Regions from separate parts of the Microbacterium sp. NPDC089188 genome, predicted to be linked through region 1. Evidence: predicted binding sites of a transcription regulator. Region 1 holds the regulator's gene; the other holds the start of a gene.
The links. Region 1 encodes LexA, which represses DNA repair genes until DNA is damaged. Its sites were predicted from a motif close to TCGAACANNTGTTCGA; they were not measured.
Positions count from the first base shown of each region.

Region 2: AB0N80_RS13435 (DUF222 domain-containing protein) is a predicted target of LexA. The motif match lies at 2,776-2,791, and genes of this name have one in related genera.

Region 1 is NZ_JBFBHH010000003.1:434,687-441,773, reverse strand. Features, by position in the region: gene hisH (imidazole glycerol phosphate synthase subunit HisH) at 1-83, opposite strand, end outside; gene hisB (imidazoleglycerol-phosphate dehydratase HisB) at 80-694, opposite strand; gene AB0N80_RS11965 (histidinol-phosphate transaminase) at 691-1,785, opposite strand; gene AB0N80_RS11960 (LysM peptidoglycan-binding domain-containing protein) at 1,869-2,219, opposite strand; gene lexA (transcriptional repressor LexA) at 2,478-3,167, shown strand; gene AB0N80_RS11950 (prolyl oligopeptidase family serine peptidase) at 3,285-5,171, shown strand; gene hflX (GTPase HflX) at 5,280-6,797, opposite strand; gene AB0N80_RS11940 (methyltransferase) at 6,895-7,087, shown strand, end outside.
Region 2 is NZ_JBFBHH010000004.1:68,149-75,235, reverse strand. Features, by position in the region: gene AB0N80_RS13450 (CGNR zinc finger domain-containing protein) at 30-587, shown strand; gene AB0N80_RS13445 (alpha/beta hydrolase) at 615-1,493, opposite strand; gene AB0N80_RS13440 (exonuclease domain-containing protein) at 1,760-2,494, shown strand; gene AB0N80_RS13435 (DUF222 domain-containing protein) at 2,846-4,468, shown strand; gene AB0N80_RS13430 (carbon-nitrogen hydrolase family protein) at 4,608-5,423, shown strand; gene AB0N80_RS13425 (hypothetical protein) at 5,498-5,662, shown strand; gene AB0N80_RS13420 (type B 50S ribosomal protein L31) at 5,899-6,150, opposite strand; gene AB0N80_RS13415 (ABC transporter ATP-binding protein) at 6,280-7,062, opposite strand.

The DNA.
Region 1 (7,087 bases):
CCGGCTTCGACGAGCGCCTTGACCGCGGAGTGGACGTTGCCCGAGCCGTAATCGAGGACGGCGACGACCGGCTTGGCCGTCACAGCGCGCCCTTCGTGCTCGGGATGCCGTCGACGAACGGGTCGAGGGCCTTGGCCTGACGGAAGGCACGCGCGAACGCCTTGTACTCCGCCTCGGCGATGTGGTGCGGATCGCGTCCCCCGACGACGCGCACGTGCACGGTGAGGCCGCCGTGGATCGAGATGGCCTCGAACGAGTGGCGCACGAGCGAGCCGGTGAAGTGCCCGCCGATCAGGTGGTGCTCGAAGCCCGCGGGCTCCCCCGTGTGCACGAGGTAGGGGCGTCCGCTGATGTCGACGACCGCCTGCGCCAGAGCTTCGTCGAGCGGAACGAGCGCGTCGCCGTACCGCGCGATGCCGGACTTGTCTCCGAGCGCCTGGCGGATCGCCTGGCCCAGGACGATGGAGGTGTCTTCGACGGTGTGGTGCGCGTCGATGTGGGTGTCGCCCGTCGCGCGCACGCGCAGGTCGGTCAGGGAGTGCTTCGCGAACGCCGTCAGCATGTGATCGAAGAACGGGACGCTCGTGGAGATGTCGCTGACGCCGCGACCGTCGAGGTCGAGCTCGAGCTCGACGCGGGACTCGCTCGTCTCGCGCGTGATCGAGGCGGTGCGGGGGGTGGCGGGGGCGGTCATGCTCGGGATCCTATCGAGGCGAGGGCGTCCAGGAACGCGGTGGTCTCGTCGGCCGTTCCGGCCGAGACGCGGAGGTGGTGGGGGATGCCGACGTCGCGGATCAGCACGCCCCGGTCGTAGAGCGCCTTCCACGTCGCGGCGGGATCGTCGACGCCCCCGAAGAGGACGAAGTTCGTCCAGGACTCGTGCGCCGTGTACCCCAGCGCCGACACGGTCGCCGAGATGCGGTCGCGCTGCGCGACGATCTCGTCGACCATCGAGAGCATGGTGTCGGCGTGCCCGAGAGCGGCCGTCGCGGCGGCCTGCGTCAGCGCGCTGAGGTGGTACGGCAGCCGTACCAGGCGGAGCGCGTCGACGAACGCCGGGTCGGCGGCGAGGTAGCCGACGCGGGCTCCCGCAAAGGCGAACGCCTTGCTCATGGTGCGCGAGACGACCAGCCGCGGGCGCCCGGGCAGCAGCGAGATGGCCGACGGCTCATCGCGCGGGGCGAACTCCTCGTAGGCCTCGTCGACGATGACGACCCCCTCGAAGGCGTCGTACACGGCCTCGATGACGTCGAGGCGCAGGGGGGTGCCCGTGGGGTTGTTGGGGGCGCAGAGGAAGACGATGTCGGGACGCTGCTCGCGCACCTGCGTCGCCGCGGACTCGGCGGAGAGGGTGAAGTCGTGCGCGCGCTCCCCGGCGATCCACCGGGCGCCCGTGGCGCGGGTGAGGATCGGGTACATCGAGTAGGTGGGGGCGAATCCCATCGCCGTGCGGCCAGGACCGCCGAACGCCTGGAGGATGTGTTGGAGGACCTCGTTCGAGCCGTTGGCCGCCCAGATCTGATCGGGGTTCAGTCCGTGCCCGAGGTACTGCGCGAAGGCCTCACGGAGAGTGGTGAATTCGCGGTCGGGATACCGGTTGACATCGCGGAGGGCGCGAGCCACGGCATCCAGGATGTCGTCGGCGACTTCGGACGGAACGGGGTGCGTGTTCTCGTTCACGTTCAGCGCCACGGGCAGCGCGGCCTGCGGTGCCCCATAGGGCGTCATGCCCCGGAGATCGTCGCGAAGCGGGAGGTCGTCGAGGCGTACGTTCACCTCACCCATCGTAGGCGGCGGTGACACCGACGGATCACGCTCGCGGGTCGGGCGGATCGCCCCTGCCGTCGGCGTCGATCCCGTGCGGACGGTCAGTTCGCGGGAGCGTATTCGGCGGGGATGGCGATGCGCTGACCCGCCGTGACGGAACCGCCGGACAGGGCGTTGAGACGCGAGATCTCGGCGACCACATCGCGCGGGTCGGCCGCGGGCGCGAGCTCCTCGGCGATCGACCACAACGTCTCGCCGCTCATGACGGTGATCTCGGTGAACGACCCGACGGGCGCCCCGGCCTCGTTCGAGGCGAGCGCGGCTCCCCCGCCGACGACGGCGAAACCCAGGGCGATGGCGAGGGGAAGGGCGACCAGGAACGCGACGACACGGCGTCCGCGCGCGGTGATGCGCAGGCGGGTGGTCGGGGCGGTGATGGCGATGCTGCTCATGATGTGCTCCTCGGTGGGGAGAGATTCGCACCCCGCCCTCGGCCGGGAGGGCGGGGGTGCGAATCTGTATTCCGAATCTATCTTCGATACTTTCGATGTGTCAAGACCGCGGATATCGCAGACGGATCGAACGCGACACGCGCGCCGTTCCCTGCCTTCCGGCTCGTTCACCGGATACGGTTTCGACACGGAGACCTCATCACCAACCTCCGACATTCGAATTTCCGCCGCATCGACAGCGGCGCGAGGGGAGCACAGATGACCGACGCGACGACCGCCGCCGGCCGCGAACGTCCGCAGACTCGGCGACGCAAGAACCTGAGCGACAAGCAGCTCGCCATCCTCGAGGTCATCCAGCGATCGATCGCCCGGCACGGCTACCCGCCGAGCATGCGCGAGATCGGCGACGCGGTCGGCCTGAAGTCGCTGTCGAGCGTGACCCACCAGCTCAACCAGCTGGAACTGAGCGGCTACCTGCGGCGCGACCCGGGCAAGACGCGCGCCATGGAGGTCCTCATCGACCTCCCCGGTGCCGCCGCCGAGAACCCGGCCGACACGGCTCCCGCGCTGGGCGACGCCGCCCTCGTGCCCCTCGTCGGCCGCATCGCCGCCGGCGTGCCCATCACCGCCGACCAGCAGGTGGAGGAGATCTTCCCCCTCCCCCGCCAACTGGTGGGCAAGGGCGAGCTCTTCATGCTCAAGGTGTCGGGCGACTCGATGATCGACGCCGCCATCTGCGACGGCGACTGGGTCGTCGTGCGATCGCAGGCGACGGCCGAGAACGGCGAGATCGTCGCCGCGATGCTCGACGGCGAGGCGACCGTGAAGACGTTCCGCCGCCGCGACGGCCACACCTGGCTGCTCCCCCGCAACAGCGCGTTCGAGCCGATCCTGGGCGACGAGGCCGTCGTGCTCGGCCGCGTCGTCGCCGTCCTGCGCGCCGTCTGACCTTCCCCGCCCCGGGGCCGGATGCGCGCTCGGGCGTGGCATCCGCCCCTCTCGGCTCGCTCGTCGCGAGTACCGGGGATCTCCGTCGATGTCGGATGCCCTGCCTAGGCTGGAGTCATGGCTGACACCCTCCCCTACGGTTCCTGGCCCTCCCCGATCACGCCCGCGTCCGTCGCCCAGGCCTCGCCGCGCGTCGACGGCGCACGACTGGTGGGAGACGAGGTGTGGTGGGGCGAGTCCGTCCCCCACGAGGCCGGTCGCGTCGCCGTGAAGCGTCGCCGCGGCGACGGCTCCGTCGAGACGGTGCTTCCCGCACCCGCCGACGCGCGCTCCGCGGTGCACGAGTACGGTGGCGGCGCCTGGACGGCGTCCGACGACGGGGAGCTGTACTACGTCGAGAAGGCCGACCAGCGGGTCTACGCGCTCCGCCCGGGCGAGACCTCGCGCCCGCTGACCCCCGCCGACGACGCCGTGCGACACGGCGGACTGCGCTGGGAGCACGGGGTCCTCCTCGCCGTGCGCGAGACCCACGGGTCGTCGCGGGTCCCGGCCCGGGCCATCGTCCGCATCCCCCTCGACGGGCCGGCGGAGGTCCTCGCCGAGGGCAGTGACTTCCTGGCCCAGCCGGCCCTCTCGCCCGACGGTCGCCGCCTGGCCTGGGTGGCCTGGGATCACCCCGACATGCCGTGGGATGCCACCGTCCTCCGCGTCGCCGACCTCGAGACGGGCGAGGTCCACGACGTCGCGGGCGGTGCGCACCGCGCGCCCGTGCAACCCGTGTGGATCGCGGACGACGAGCTCCTCTACGCGGACGATCCCGAAGGCCGATGGAACCTCTTCCGTCGCCCCCTCGACGGCGATGCGCAGCCGCTCGCCCCGGCGGACGCCGACACCGGCGGGGGCCTGTGGGTACTCGGAACCCGGTGGTTCGGAGCGGCCGACGACGGGCGCGTCGTCGCCGTCCGGACGAACGGGGCCGATGAGGTCGTCGAGATCGCACCGAGCGGCGTCCGTCCCCTCGACGTCCCCGTCGTCGCCGGCGCCGCGATCGACGACGCCCGCGGGTCGCAGGTGCTCGTCTCGGGTTCGGACGCCGGCGGGCGATCGGGCCTCTGGATCGTCGACCTCGATTCCGGCGCTGTCGACCTCGTGACGGGAGGCGCCGGCCCGTGGGGAGACGAATGGATGCCGACGGCCCGCGCGCTGTCGACGGACGGACCGCACGGTCCGGTGCACGCTTTCGCCTACGCCCCCACCAACCCCGACGTCGCCCCCGTGACAGGCGAGCGCCCGCCGTACGTCGTGCTCGTCCACGGCGGACCCACCTCGCACGTCGGCCCCGCTCCGTCGGCGAAGACGGCGTTCTTCACGAGCCGGGGTATCGGCGTCCTCGACGTCAACTACGGCGGTTCCACCGGCTACGGGCGCGCCTATCGGGACCGCCTGAAGGGACAGTGGGGCGCGGTCGACGTCGATGACGTCGCCGCCGCGGCATCCGCCCTCGCGGAAGCGGGACTCGCCGACCCCGAGCGCCTCGCCATCGCGGGAGGCTCGGCCGGGGGCTGGACGGTGCTCGCCGCCGTCACGCGCACCGACGTGTTCGCAGCCGGCATCTCCCGCTACGGGGTGGGCGACGCACGCGCCCTCGCGGAAGACACCCACGACTTCGAGGCGCGCTACCTCGACGGGCTCATCGGGCCTCTGCCCGATGCCGAGGCCGTGTACGTCGAGCGCTCACCCCTGAGCCGCCCGGAGCTCTTCCGTGTGCCGCTGCTGATCCTGCAGGGATCGGAAGACCGGGTGGTCCCCCCGTCGCAGGCGGAGGCCATCCGCGACGCCCTGACGGCGCACGGCGTCCCGCACGCGTACGTCCTGTACGAGGGCGAGGGGCACGGGTTCCGCCGGTCGGAGACGGTGATCGACTCCCTCGAGCGCGAACTCGGCTTCCTCGGCGCGGTGTTCGGCTTCGAGACCCCGGGTATCCCCGCGCTCGAGCTCGACTGAGCCGACGCCTTCCGGGCGACTCACCCGCGGCGCCGACGCGCCGAAGAGCGCCCCCACGGCGATGGGCCCCCGCGCGTACGCGCAGGGGCCCATCGTGCCGCGCGGGCCTCAGCCGTCGAACGCCGCCAGCTCGGCGGCGAGCCGGGCGCCGACGTGAGCGTGCAGATAGGTGCCGTTCTCGCGGTGCTCCTGCGCCACGATGAGGCCGCTCTCGTGCACCGCCGACACGAGGTCGCCGCGGTCGTACGGAACGACCGCCTGCACCTCGACCGCCGGCAACGGCAGCGCCTCTTCGATCGCGGCACGCAGTTCGGCGATGCCCTCACCGGTGCGCGACGACACGAATTTCGCGTTCGGAGCGAGACCCCGCAGCACGAGCCGGTCGTCTTCGCTCACGAGATCGGACTTGTTGAAGACGACGATCTCCTGCCCGAAGTTCGCGTCGACATCGCCCATCACGTCGCGCACCGTCATGAGCTGGGCGGCCGGGTCGGGATGCGACGCGTCGACCACGTGCAGGATGACGTCCGCGTCGCCGACCTCTTCGAGCGTGGAGCGGAAGGCTTCGACCAGCTGATGCGGGAGGTTGCGCACGAAGCCCACGGTGTCGGTCAGCGTGTACACGCGCCCGTCGGTGGTCTCGGAGCGGCGGACCGTGGCATCCAGGGTCGCGAAGAGGGCGTTCTCCACGAGCACTCCGGCGCTCGTGAGGCGGTTGAGCAGGCTCGACTTGCCCGCGTTGGTGTACCCGGCGATCGCCACCGACGGGATCGTGTGGCGCTTGCGCTCGGCGCGCTTGGCCTCACGGGCGGGGGCGAAGTCGCGCAGCTGCTTGCGCAGCTGGGCCATACGCGTACGGATGCGGCGACGGTCGAGCTCGATCTTCGTCTCACCGGGTCCGCGGGATCCCATGCCCGCTCCGCCTGCACCGACCTGTCCGCCGGCCTGGCGCGACATCGAGTCACCCCATCCGCGCAGTCGCGGGAGAAGGTATTCGAGCTGCGCGAGTTCGACCTGGGCCTTGCCCTCACGGCTCTTCGCGTGCTGGCTGAAGATGTCGAGGATGACCGTCGTGCGGTCGATCACCTTCACCTTCACGACGTCTTCGAGCGCACGCCGCTGGCTGGGCGCGAGCTCCGTGTCGGCGATGACGGTGTCGGCGCCGACGGCGGCGACGATGTCGCGAAGCTCCGCGGCCTTGCCCCGGCCGACGTAGGTCGCCGGATCGGGGTGGGGCCGACGCTGCAGGACGCCGTCGAGCACGACCGCTCCGGCCGTTTCGGCGAGCGCCGACAACTCGCGCAGGGAGTTCTCCGCATCCGTCTGCTCCCCCTGGGGGTGCACGCCGACGAGCACGACGTTCTCGAGGCGCAACTGGCGGTACTCGACCTCGGTGACGTCTTCGAGCTCGGTCGACAGGCCGACGACACGGCGCAGCGCCGCGCGTTCCTCGCGGTCCCACTGGTCGCCGTCGCTGTCGCCGCCGTACGCGGTGGTGCTGTCTTGAAGGGCCTGAGCGGCACCGAAGACCCGGACCCCGCGGTGCGCTTCGGCGCGCGCGAGCACACGGTCGACCGGATCCACGGCTGACGCGTCGATGCTCGGGGGTGTGGTCTGTTCGGTCATGTGTTCCTTTCGTCGCGGGCGGGGCCCGCGGTGGTACTGATGTTCTGGCACTTTATCCGGCCCGGCGCCCGAGGCTCCGGTCGGATATCCTGTGCGGATGGGGAGCGAGCACTACTTCAGCGCGTCGCCGTCGAGTCCCGAGCAGCTCCGCCGCATCCGCGTGACGCTGGCCGGTCGCGAACTCGAGGTGGTCACGGCGGGCGGCGTCTTCAGCCCCGAGCACGTGGATGCCGGCACCTCGGTGCTGCTGGCCAACACGCCTCCCCCGCCCGCCGGTGGGAACTTCCTCG
Region 2 (7,087 bases), on a different contig from region 1:
AGTACGACCTGAGAATGTCAGGAGTCAACATGGTCTTCATCCGTGACACCGAACTGGTGCTGCGCGCGACCGTCGAACTGGTCAACACCCTGCCCCACACCGAGGTGAGCGGGGTCGACACCCTCACGACGATGGCCGAGCTCGACGACTTCGCCGAGCGGCACACCTACACCGGTTCGCGCGCCCGCGACGAGCGCGAGCTGGCCGCCGTGCGCGGCATCCGGCGCCGCATCCAAGCACTGTGGAACGTCGATCGCGATGACGCGGTGCCCCTCGTGAACGCGATGCTGCGCGACGGACGCGCCCTCCCCCAGCTCGTGCGGCACGACGAGTTCGACTGGCACATCCACGCCTCCGAGGCGTCGGACCACCTCGCCCAGCGCATGCTCGTCGAGACGGCCATGGCGTTCGTCGACGTCATCCGCGCCGACGAGTACGCCCGCATCCGCGTGTGCGACGCCGACGACTGCGACGGCGTGTACGTCGACTTCTCGAAGAACGGCTCGAAGCGCTACTGCGACTCCGGCAACTGCGGCAACCGCATGAACGTCAACGCGTATCGGAAGCGGAAGGCGGAGACGGCGTAGTGAGGTTCTGGCGCGGCAGAGCTCGCGTCACCGGTCGCCGAGGAACGTCCGGATCGCGGATGCCGCCGCCTGCGGCGTCTCGTAATGGATGAGGTGCCCGACCTCGGGGATCTCTACCAACTCCGCATCGGGGAAGAGGGTGGCGAGGTGCCGCTCGGCCTCGATCGGAGTGATGTCGTCCTTCTCGGCCGCGATCAGGAGCGTCGGCTGCGCGATGTGCGGCGCGAACTCGCGGACGTCGTGCGAGACGCTCGTCACGAACGCCTCGTGCAGCACGTCGCGGTCGGCGAAGCGGGAGAAGTACTCGTCGTGCTGCTCGTGCACGAAGCGCCGCAGCTCCGGGTCGCGCGTCTTGGCCATGGCGTTGCTCATCACCCGCACGATGAGACCGTTGCGCAGCAGCCCCTCGCCGAGAGCGCGCGGGAGCTTCGCTCCGGCGAGGTAGTAGAAGACGGCGAGTCGCGTGAGGATGCCGCGCGGCCCCTCCAGCGCGGGCGCGCCGATCGGGTTGACGAGGATGAGCCGGGGCGTCGCGAGCCCGCCGGCCACGGCGGCGGCCGACACGATCGACCCGAACGAGTGCCCGAGCACCACCGCGCCGGGCGCGACCGCCTCGACGAACGCCCGCAACCACTGCGCATACGTCTCGAGATCGTGCGCGCGACCCGCCAGCGGCGCCGTCTCACCGAAGCCGGGCAGGTCGGGTGAGATGACCCGGATGCCGCGCAGGTGCGCCACGACGGGGTCGAGTCCGTGATGCTCGCCGCGGAACCCGTGCACCGCGACGATCGTCGTCGAAGCGGCCTCGTCTCCGTAGACCCAGTAGGCCGTGGTGCCGCCGAGGACGGCGGTCTCGCGGCGCTCCACGGCGATCTCGGCGAGGCGCTCGGCGTAGGGATTCGGCATGGGTCGAGTCTACGAGGGGGTCCCGACACCGCCGGGCGCGATCCTCCCCCACCACGTCCCGGCACCGTCGGCCGCGATCCTTCCTGTCGCGCCTCGTCATCCGGGACGCGCGTCGACGCGAACGCCGCCCCCGGCGCTTCCCGCCGCGCCCGGCGTTCAGGACGCGCGCCCGGCGCTCACGCCGCCGCCTGGCATCCGGGACCTCCTCCCCGCACCCTTCTGCGCGCCTCGCCGTCCATGTCGGAACCTCGTTCTACGGTGACCCCATGACCCTGTGGCAGGCCGAGCCGCTCCCCCTCTTCCAGACGCCCGAGTGGGCGCGCCTGATCGGCGTGTTCGATCTCGAGACCACCGGCGTGGACGTCGAGAGAGATCGCATCGTGACCGCCCACGTGGGCGTGCTCGACGTCGACGGCAACGTCATCGACGCCCGCGACTGGCTCGCCGACCCGGGCATCGAGATCCCCGCCGGAGCCGCGGCCATCCACGGCATCACCACGGAGCGGGCTCGCGCCGACGGAGCCCCCGCCCCGCGCGTGGTGGCCGAGGTCGTCGAAGCCCTCGCCGCGCTGTTCGCCGCCGGCATCCCGGTGGTGGCCTACAACGCTCCGTACGACTTCTCGCTGCTCAAGAACGAAGCCGTTCGCCACGGCGTCGCGCCGATCCACGCGCCCTCACCCGTGATCGACCCCCTCGTGGTCGACAAGACCTACGACACGTACCGTCGCGGCAAGCGCACCCTGTCGGTCGTCGCCGAGCACTACGCCGTCCCGCTCGAATCCGCTCACGAAGCCTGCGCCGACGCGGTCGCCGCCGGGCGCCTGGCCCTGGCTCTCGCCGAGAAGTTCGGACCGTGGATGCCGCAGACCCTCGACGAGCTGCACACCCGCCAGATCGCGTGGGCCCGCGCGCAGGCCGCGAGCCTGACCGAGTACTTCGTGAAGATCGGCCGCCTGGATGCCGCCGCTCCGCCGCTCGACGGGGCGTGGCCGATCCGCTGAGAAGCGGGCGACGCCGGATCGATCACGCAGGAGGGCCCACGGGGGCCGGGCTGCGACCGGCCTCACGGGCGGCGGGCGCCTTCCGCACCACGATCCGACACCGCCGGACCCCGACACCGATTGGGATCGCACGATGCCTCCCCCGATCCCGACGCGCGCGACGGACGACATCGCACACGGCGACCGGAGTGGCGGCGCCTCCCCCGGGTCCGACGCGGTATCTGCTTGTCGAAGGTTCCCCACCGCGAGCTCACCGGTCCGGCATCCGCTCAGCGCGGGACCCGACCACGCATTCGCCGCGAGGCTCCGGCCCTTCGCGGCGATGTCGGAGGCCCCCGATAGCGTTTCGACATGGACACCTCCGTTCCTCTCGCCGACCGGCCCTCGCCGGATCCGCGGTCGTGGGACGGGGTTCCGTGGCCTGCCGACGACGAGCTCGACGACGAGGTCGCGTGGGCCCAGCTGCTCGATCTCGGCGCGGCGAGTCACCGCGACGACGTGTTCTCCACGGACGACGTGTTCTCCTCTGTTCACGTCCGGCCCGAGGGGGCCGCGGCTGACGGCGAGGCGGCTGACGATGACGCGACTGACGATGACGCCGCGACCGCCTCGGCATCCGATCTCGACGCAATCCTCGGGCATCTCGAGCTGATCGCCGCCGAGCGTCACCGTCTTGCGGCCGAGGAGGGTCGCCTCATCGCGACCGTCCTGCGCGACGCCGCCGCCGACCCGACGCCCTGGGTCGGCCCCGACCCGACCCTCGACTACACGTGGAGCGATGCGCGCGGCCGCACCGCCGGCGCGGTGCGACGCGACCGCGTCGATCTCGCGCAGCGGGCGGCGGCCGCCGAGATGGCGGTGCGTCTGCGCCTCTCGGAGCAGACCGTCCGCACGCGCGCCACGCACGTCGAGGCGCTTCGAGAACGCTGCCCTCGGCTGTGGGACGCGTTCGCCGCCGGACGGACGTCCGAACGCCACGCCGTCGAGGCGGCCCGGCTCGCGACCTCCCTCCCTCACGACGAGACGGCGTGGAGGGCGTTCGACGACGGCGCCGCCGAGACCGCGATGAGGCTGACGCCCACGAAGTTCGCCGTCGCCGCGCGCGCTGTTCGCGAGCGCGTGCATGCCGAGTCGATCGATGCCCGCCATCGCCGCGCAGCGCGCGATCGCGGGGTGTGGATGGCGCCGGAACTCGACGGGATGGCCTCGCTCACCGCCTTCCTCCCGGCAGAGAGGGCACGCAGCATCATGACGCGCCTCGACGGCGCCGCTCGGCATCTGCACGCTGCGCCGGATGAGGAGCGCACGCTGGCGCAGCTGCGCGCCGACGTTCTCGCCGACCTCGTGACGGTCTCGAGTGCTGACCTGGCCGCGACCGGCCGCTCGGACGCTCCCGTACCCAAAGGCGAGGCCCCGCCCCGCGTCGAGACCACTCCCCGAGGCGACTCCGCGTCCCGAGTGGGCGCCGCGCCCACGTCCACAACAACGCGAACACACGCCGCTTCCCCCACGGTCGTCGTCACCGTCCCCGCGCTGACCCTCCTCGGGGCTGACGATCGCCCCGCCATCCTCGATGGCTACGGACCCATCGACCTCGACACCGCGCGCCGTCTGGCCGGCGAAGCGAGCTCCTGGGTGCGCCTTCTGACGCACCCCGTCACCGGCGCACCGCTCGTCCTCGACCGTCAGACGTACCGCGTCCCCACGGCCCTCCGACGCTGGCTGGGCGTGACGTCGCCGACCTTCGTCTTCCCCGGCTGCAACCGCTTAGCGCGCGACTGCGACCTGGACCATCTCAGCGCGTGGGCCGACGGCGGCTCTACGGATGCCGATAATCTCGCACCGGAGTGCCGACACCATCACCGCCTCCGGCACGAGACGCGGTGGACGCCGACCCACGATCCCGTCACCGGCGACCTGCAGTGGACGTCGCCGCTCGGCGGCACGTACGACACCGATCCGCCGCCGTTCTGAGCGCCGGGCGGGCGTCGTGCTCGCCCCGCCCCGCCCATCACCGCCCCGCCCCATCGCCGACGCGCACCACCTCCGCCCCACCCGCCTCGGCCCCGCACCTCGAACCCGGCTGACGTCGCCGCAATGCCACACTGTTCCCGTGACCTGCCGCATTGCGACCGTCCAGATGGAAGCCGTCCCGGGTGACGTCGACGCGAACGTCGCTCTCATCGCCCGCCTCGTGGGCGACGCCGCGGCGGGGGATGCAGACCTGGCCCTCTTCCCCGAAGCCGCCGTCACCGGGTACGACGACCTCGCTTTCGCCGGCCCCCTTCCCGCGCTCGGCCCGGGCGGGTGGTGGGCCCCCGTGCAAAAGGCCGTCGACCGCACCGGCGTCATCGCCGTCGTCAACACCGCCTTCGAGCGGGAGGGGTGCCGCACCCTCAGCGACGTGATCCTCTCCCCCGGTCGCGACCCCCTCGCTGCCTACGCCAAGCAGCACCTGCACGACAGCGAACGCCCCCTCTTCGCTCCCGGCGATCACGGTGCCTCGTTCGTCCTGCACGGCCTCCGCTTCGCGCTCTCGGTCTGCTACGACGCGAACTTCCCCGAGCACGCGGCCGCCGCGGGCCGAGCCGGGGCGCACGTCTACCTCAACAGCGGCGCGTACTTCCCCGGGGGCGAGCACCGCCGCGATCTCCACTACGCCTCACGCGCCCTCGACAACGGCATGTACGTGGTGTTCAGCGGCCTCGTGGGTGGTCCGCACGCCTTCATCGGCGGCTCCGCCGTCTTCGATCCGCTCGGCCGGCGCATCGCCGCGGTCGGCGAGGGCGAGCACGTCGCGTTCGCCGACCTCGACGCGGAGGTCGTCCGCGAAACCCGCGAGCGCCAACGGATGTGGGCGGATCATCGCGACGAGCTGGGTCCCCACCGACCTCTGGGGTCGTTCCGCCCGACCGACGCGGCGCACTGATCGGTGAGGCGCCCCGTCGCGCCGGGCACGGGCGACCCCATCCGCGCTCGAGATGATGCCGTCACTGCCTCCACATGACGCATGCCTCGCCCGCTCAGGCGCGGGAGCTCGTCGACCTCGCCGAGGTCACATCGATCGTCCGCGTCACCAGAGAAGACCGCCTGCTCTTCGACGTGTACAGCCCCGACGCGGCGCGGCTGGAGGAGGTGGTCGAGCGCTCGCGCGGCTCGGCCCAGTGACGACGTCCCCCGTCCTCAGCACTCACCCGCCGAAACCCCTCCTGCCCGCGAAGGGCGAGTGAGGGCGACCGCGCCCCGGTGACGATGTCCCCCATCCTCAGCACCGACCCGCCGAAGCCCCTCCTGCCCGAGAAGCGCGGGTGAGGGCGACCGCGCCCCGGTCACCTCCGGCTCCGGGAAAGACGAAAGCCCCCCGTCCTGAAGGACGAGGGGCTTCGACGCGGAACCGCTGCGGATCAACGACCGCCGAAGTTCTTGAAGCGCTGGTTGAACTTCTCGACGCGACCGGCCGAGTCCATGATGCGCTGCTTGCCCGTGTAGAACGGGTGCGAGGCCGACGAGATCTCCACGTCGATGACGGGGTACTCCACGCCGTCGAGCTCGATCGTCTTGTCGCTCGAGACGGTCGAACGGGTGAGGAAGGTGTCGCCCGAACCGAGGTCGCGGAACACGACGGCCTTGTACGTGGGGTGGATGTCAGTCTGCATGGGAGGTCCTTTGAGAAGTGGTGCCCTGGATTCTGCCAGGACGTCAAAGTCTGCGGCGCCGGAGGCACCAACGGAAGAGTCTACCAGGCCCGAGCCGAAGCCGACGCCGAGAGGCCCCGCCGCCCGGGATCACACCGCGCGAGCGGCGTACCGACCGGCGTCGTGCGTAAGGGTGATGTCGAGTCCGAACGTCGCCGAGAGGTTCTCGGCAGTGAGGGCCTCTTCGAGGGGTCCGGATGCCACGACCTCGCCGTCGCGCAGCAGCAGCACGTGCGTGAACCCGATGGGGATCTCCTCGACGTGGTGCGTGACCATGACCATCGCGGGTGTCGTCGGCGCCTGCGCGTAGCCCGACAGCAGGCTCAGCAGCTCTTCGCGCGCCCCCAGGTCGAGGCTCGCGGTCGGCTCGTCGAGCAGCAGCAGCTCCGGATCGGTCATGACGGCGCGGGCGATCTGCACGCGCTTCTGCTCGCCGTCGCTGAGCGTTCCGAAGGTGCGGTCGGCGAGGTGGTCGAGCTTCCACTCGGCCAGCACGCGCAGCGCGCGTCGCTCGTCGATGTCGTCGTAGTCCTCGCGCCAGCGCCCGACGACCGAGAAGGCCGCGGTCAGCACGACGTCGAGCACGGTCTCCTCCGGCGGCACGCGTCGCGCCATCGCCGACGAGGCGAAGCCGATACGCGGACGCAACTCGAAGACGTCGGTCCGCCCGAGTCGCTCGCCGAGGATGGTCACGGCACCCGACGTGGGGTGCAGCAGCGTGTCGGCGAGCTGCAGAACGGTGGTCTTGCCGGCGCCGTTCGGCCCGAGCACGACCCAGCGCTCGTCATCCGACACCGTCCAGTCGAGGTGGGACACGATGTCCCGCGCGTTCCGGCGGACGACGACGTCGGAGAACTCGAGCACCTGAGGCATGCAGCTAGCCTAACGGGCGCGACGA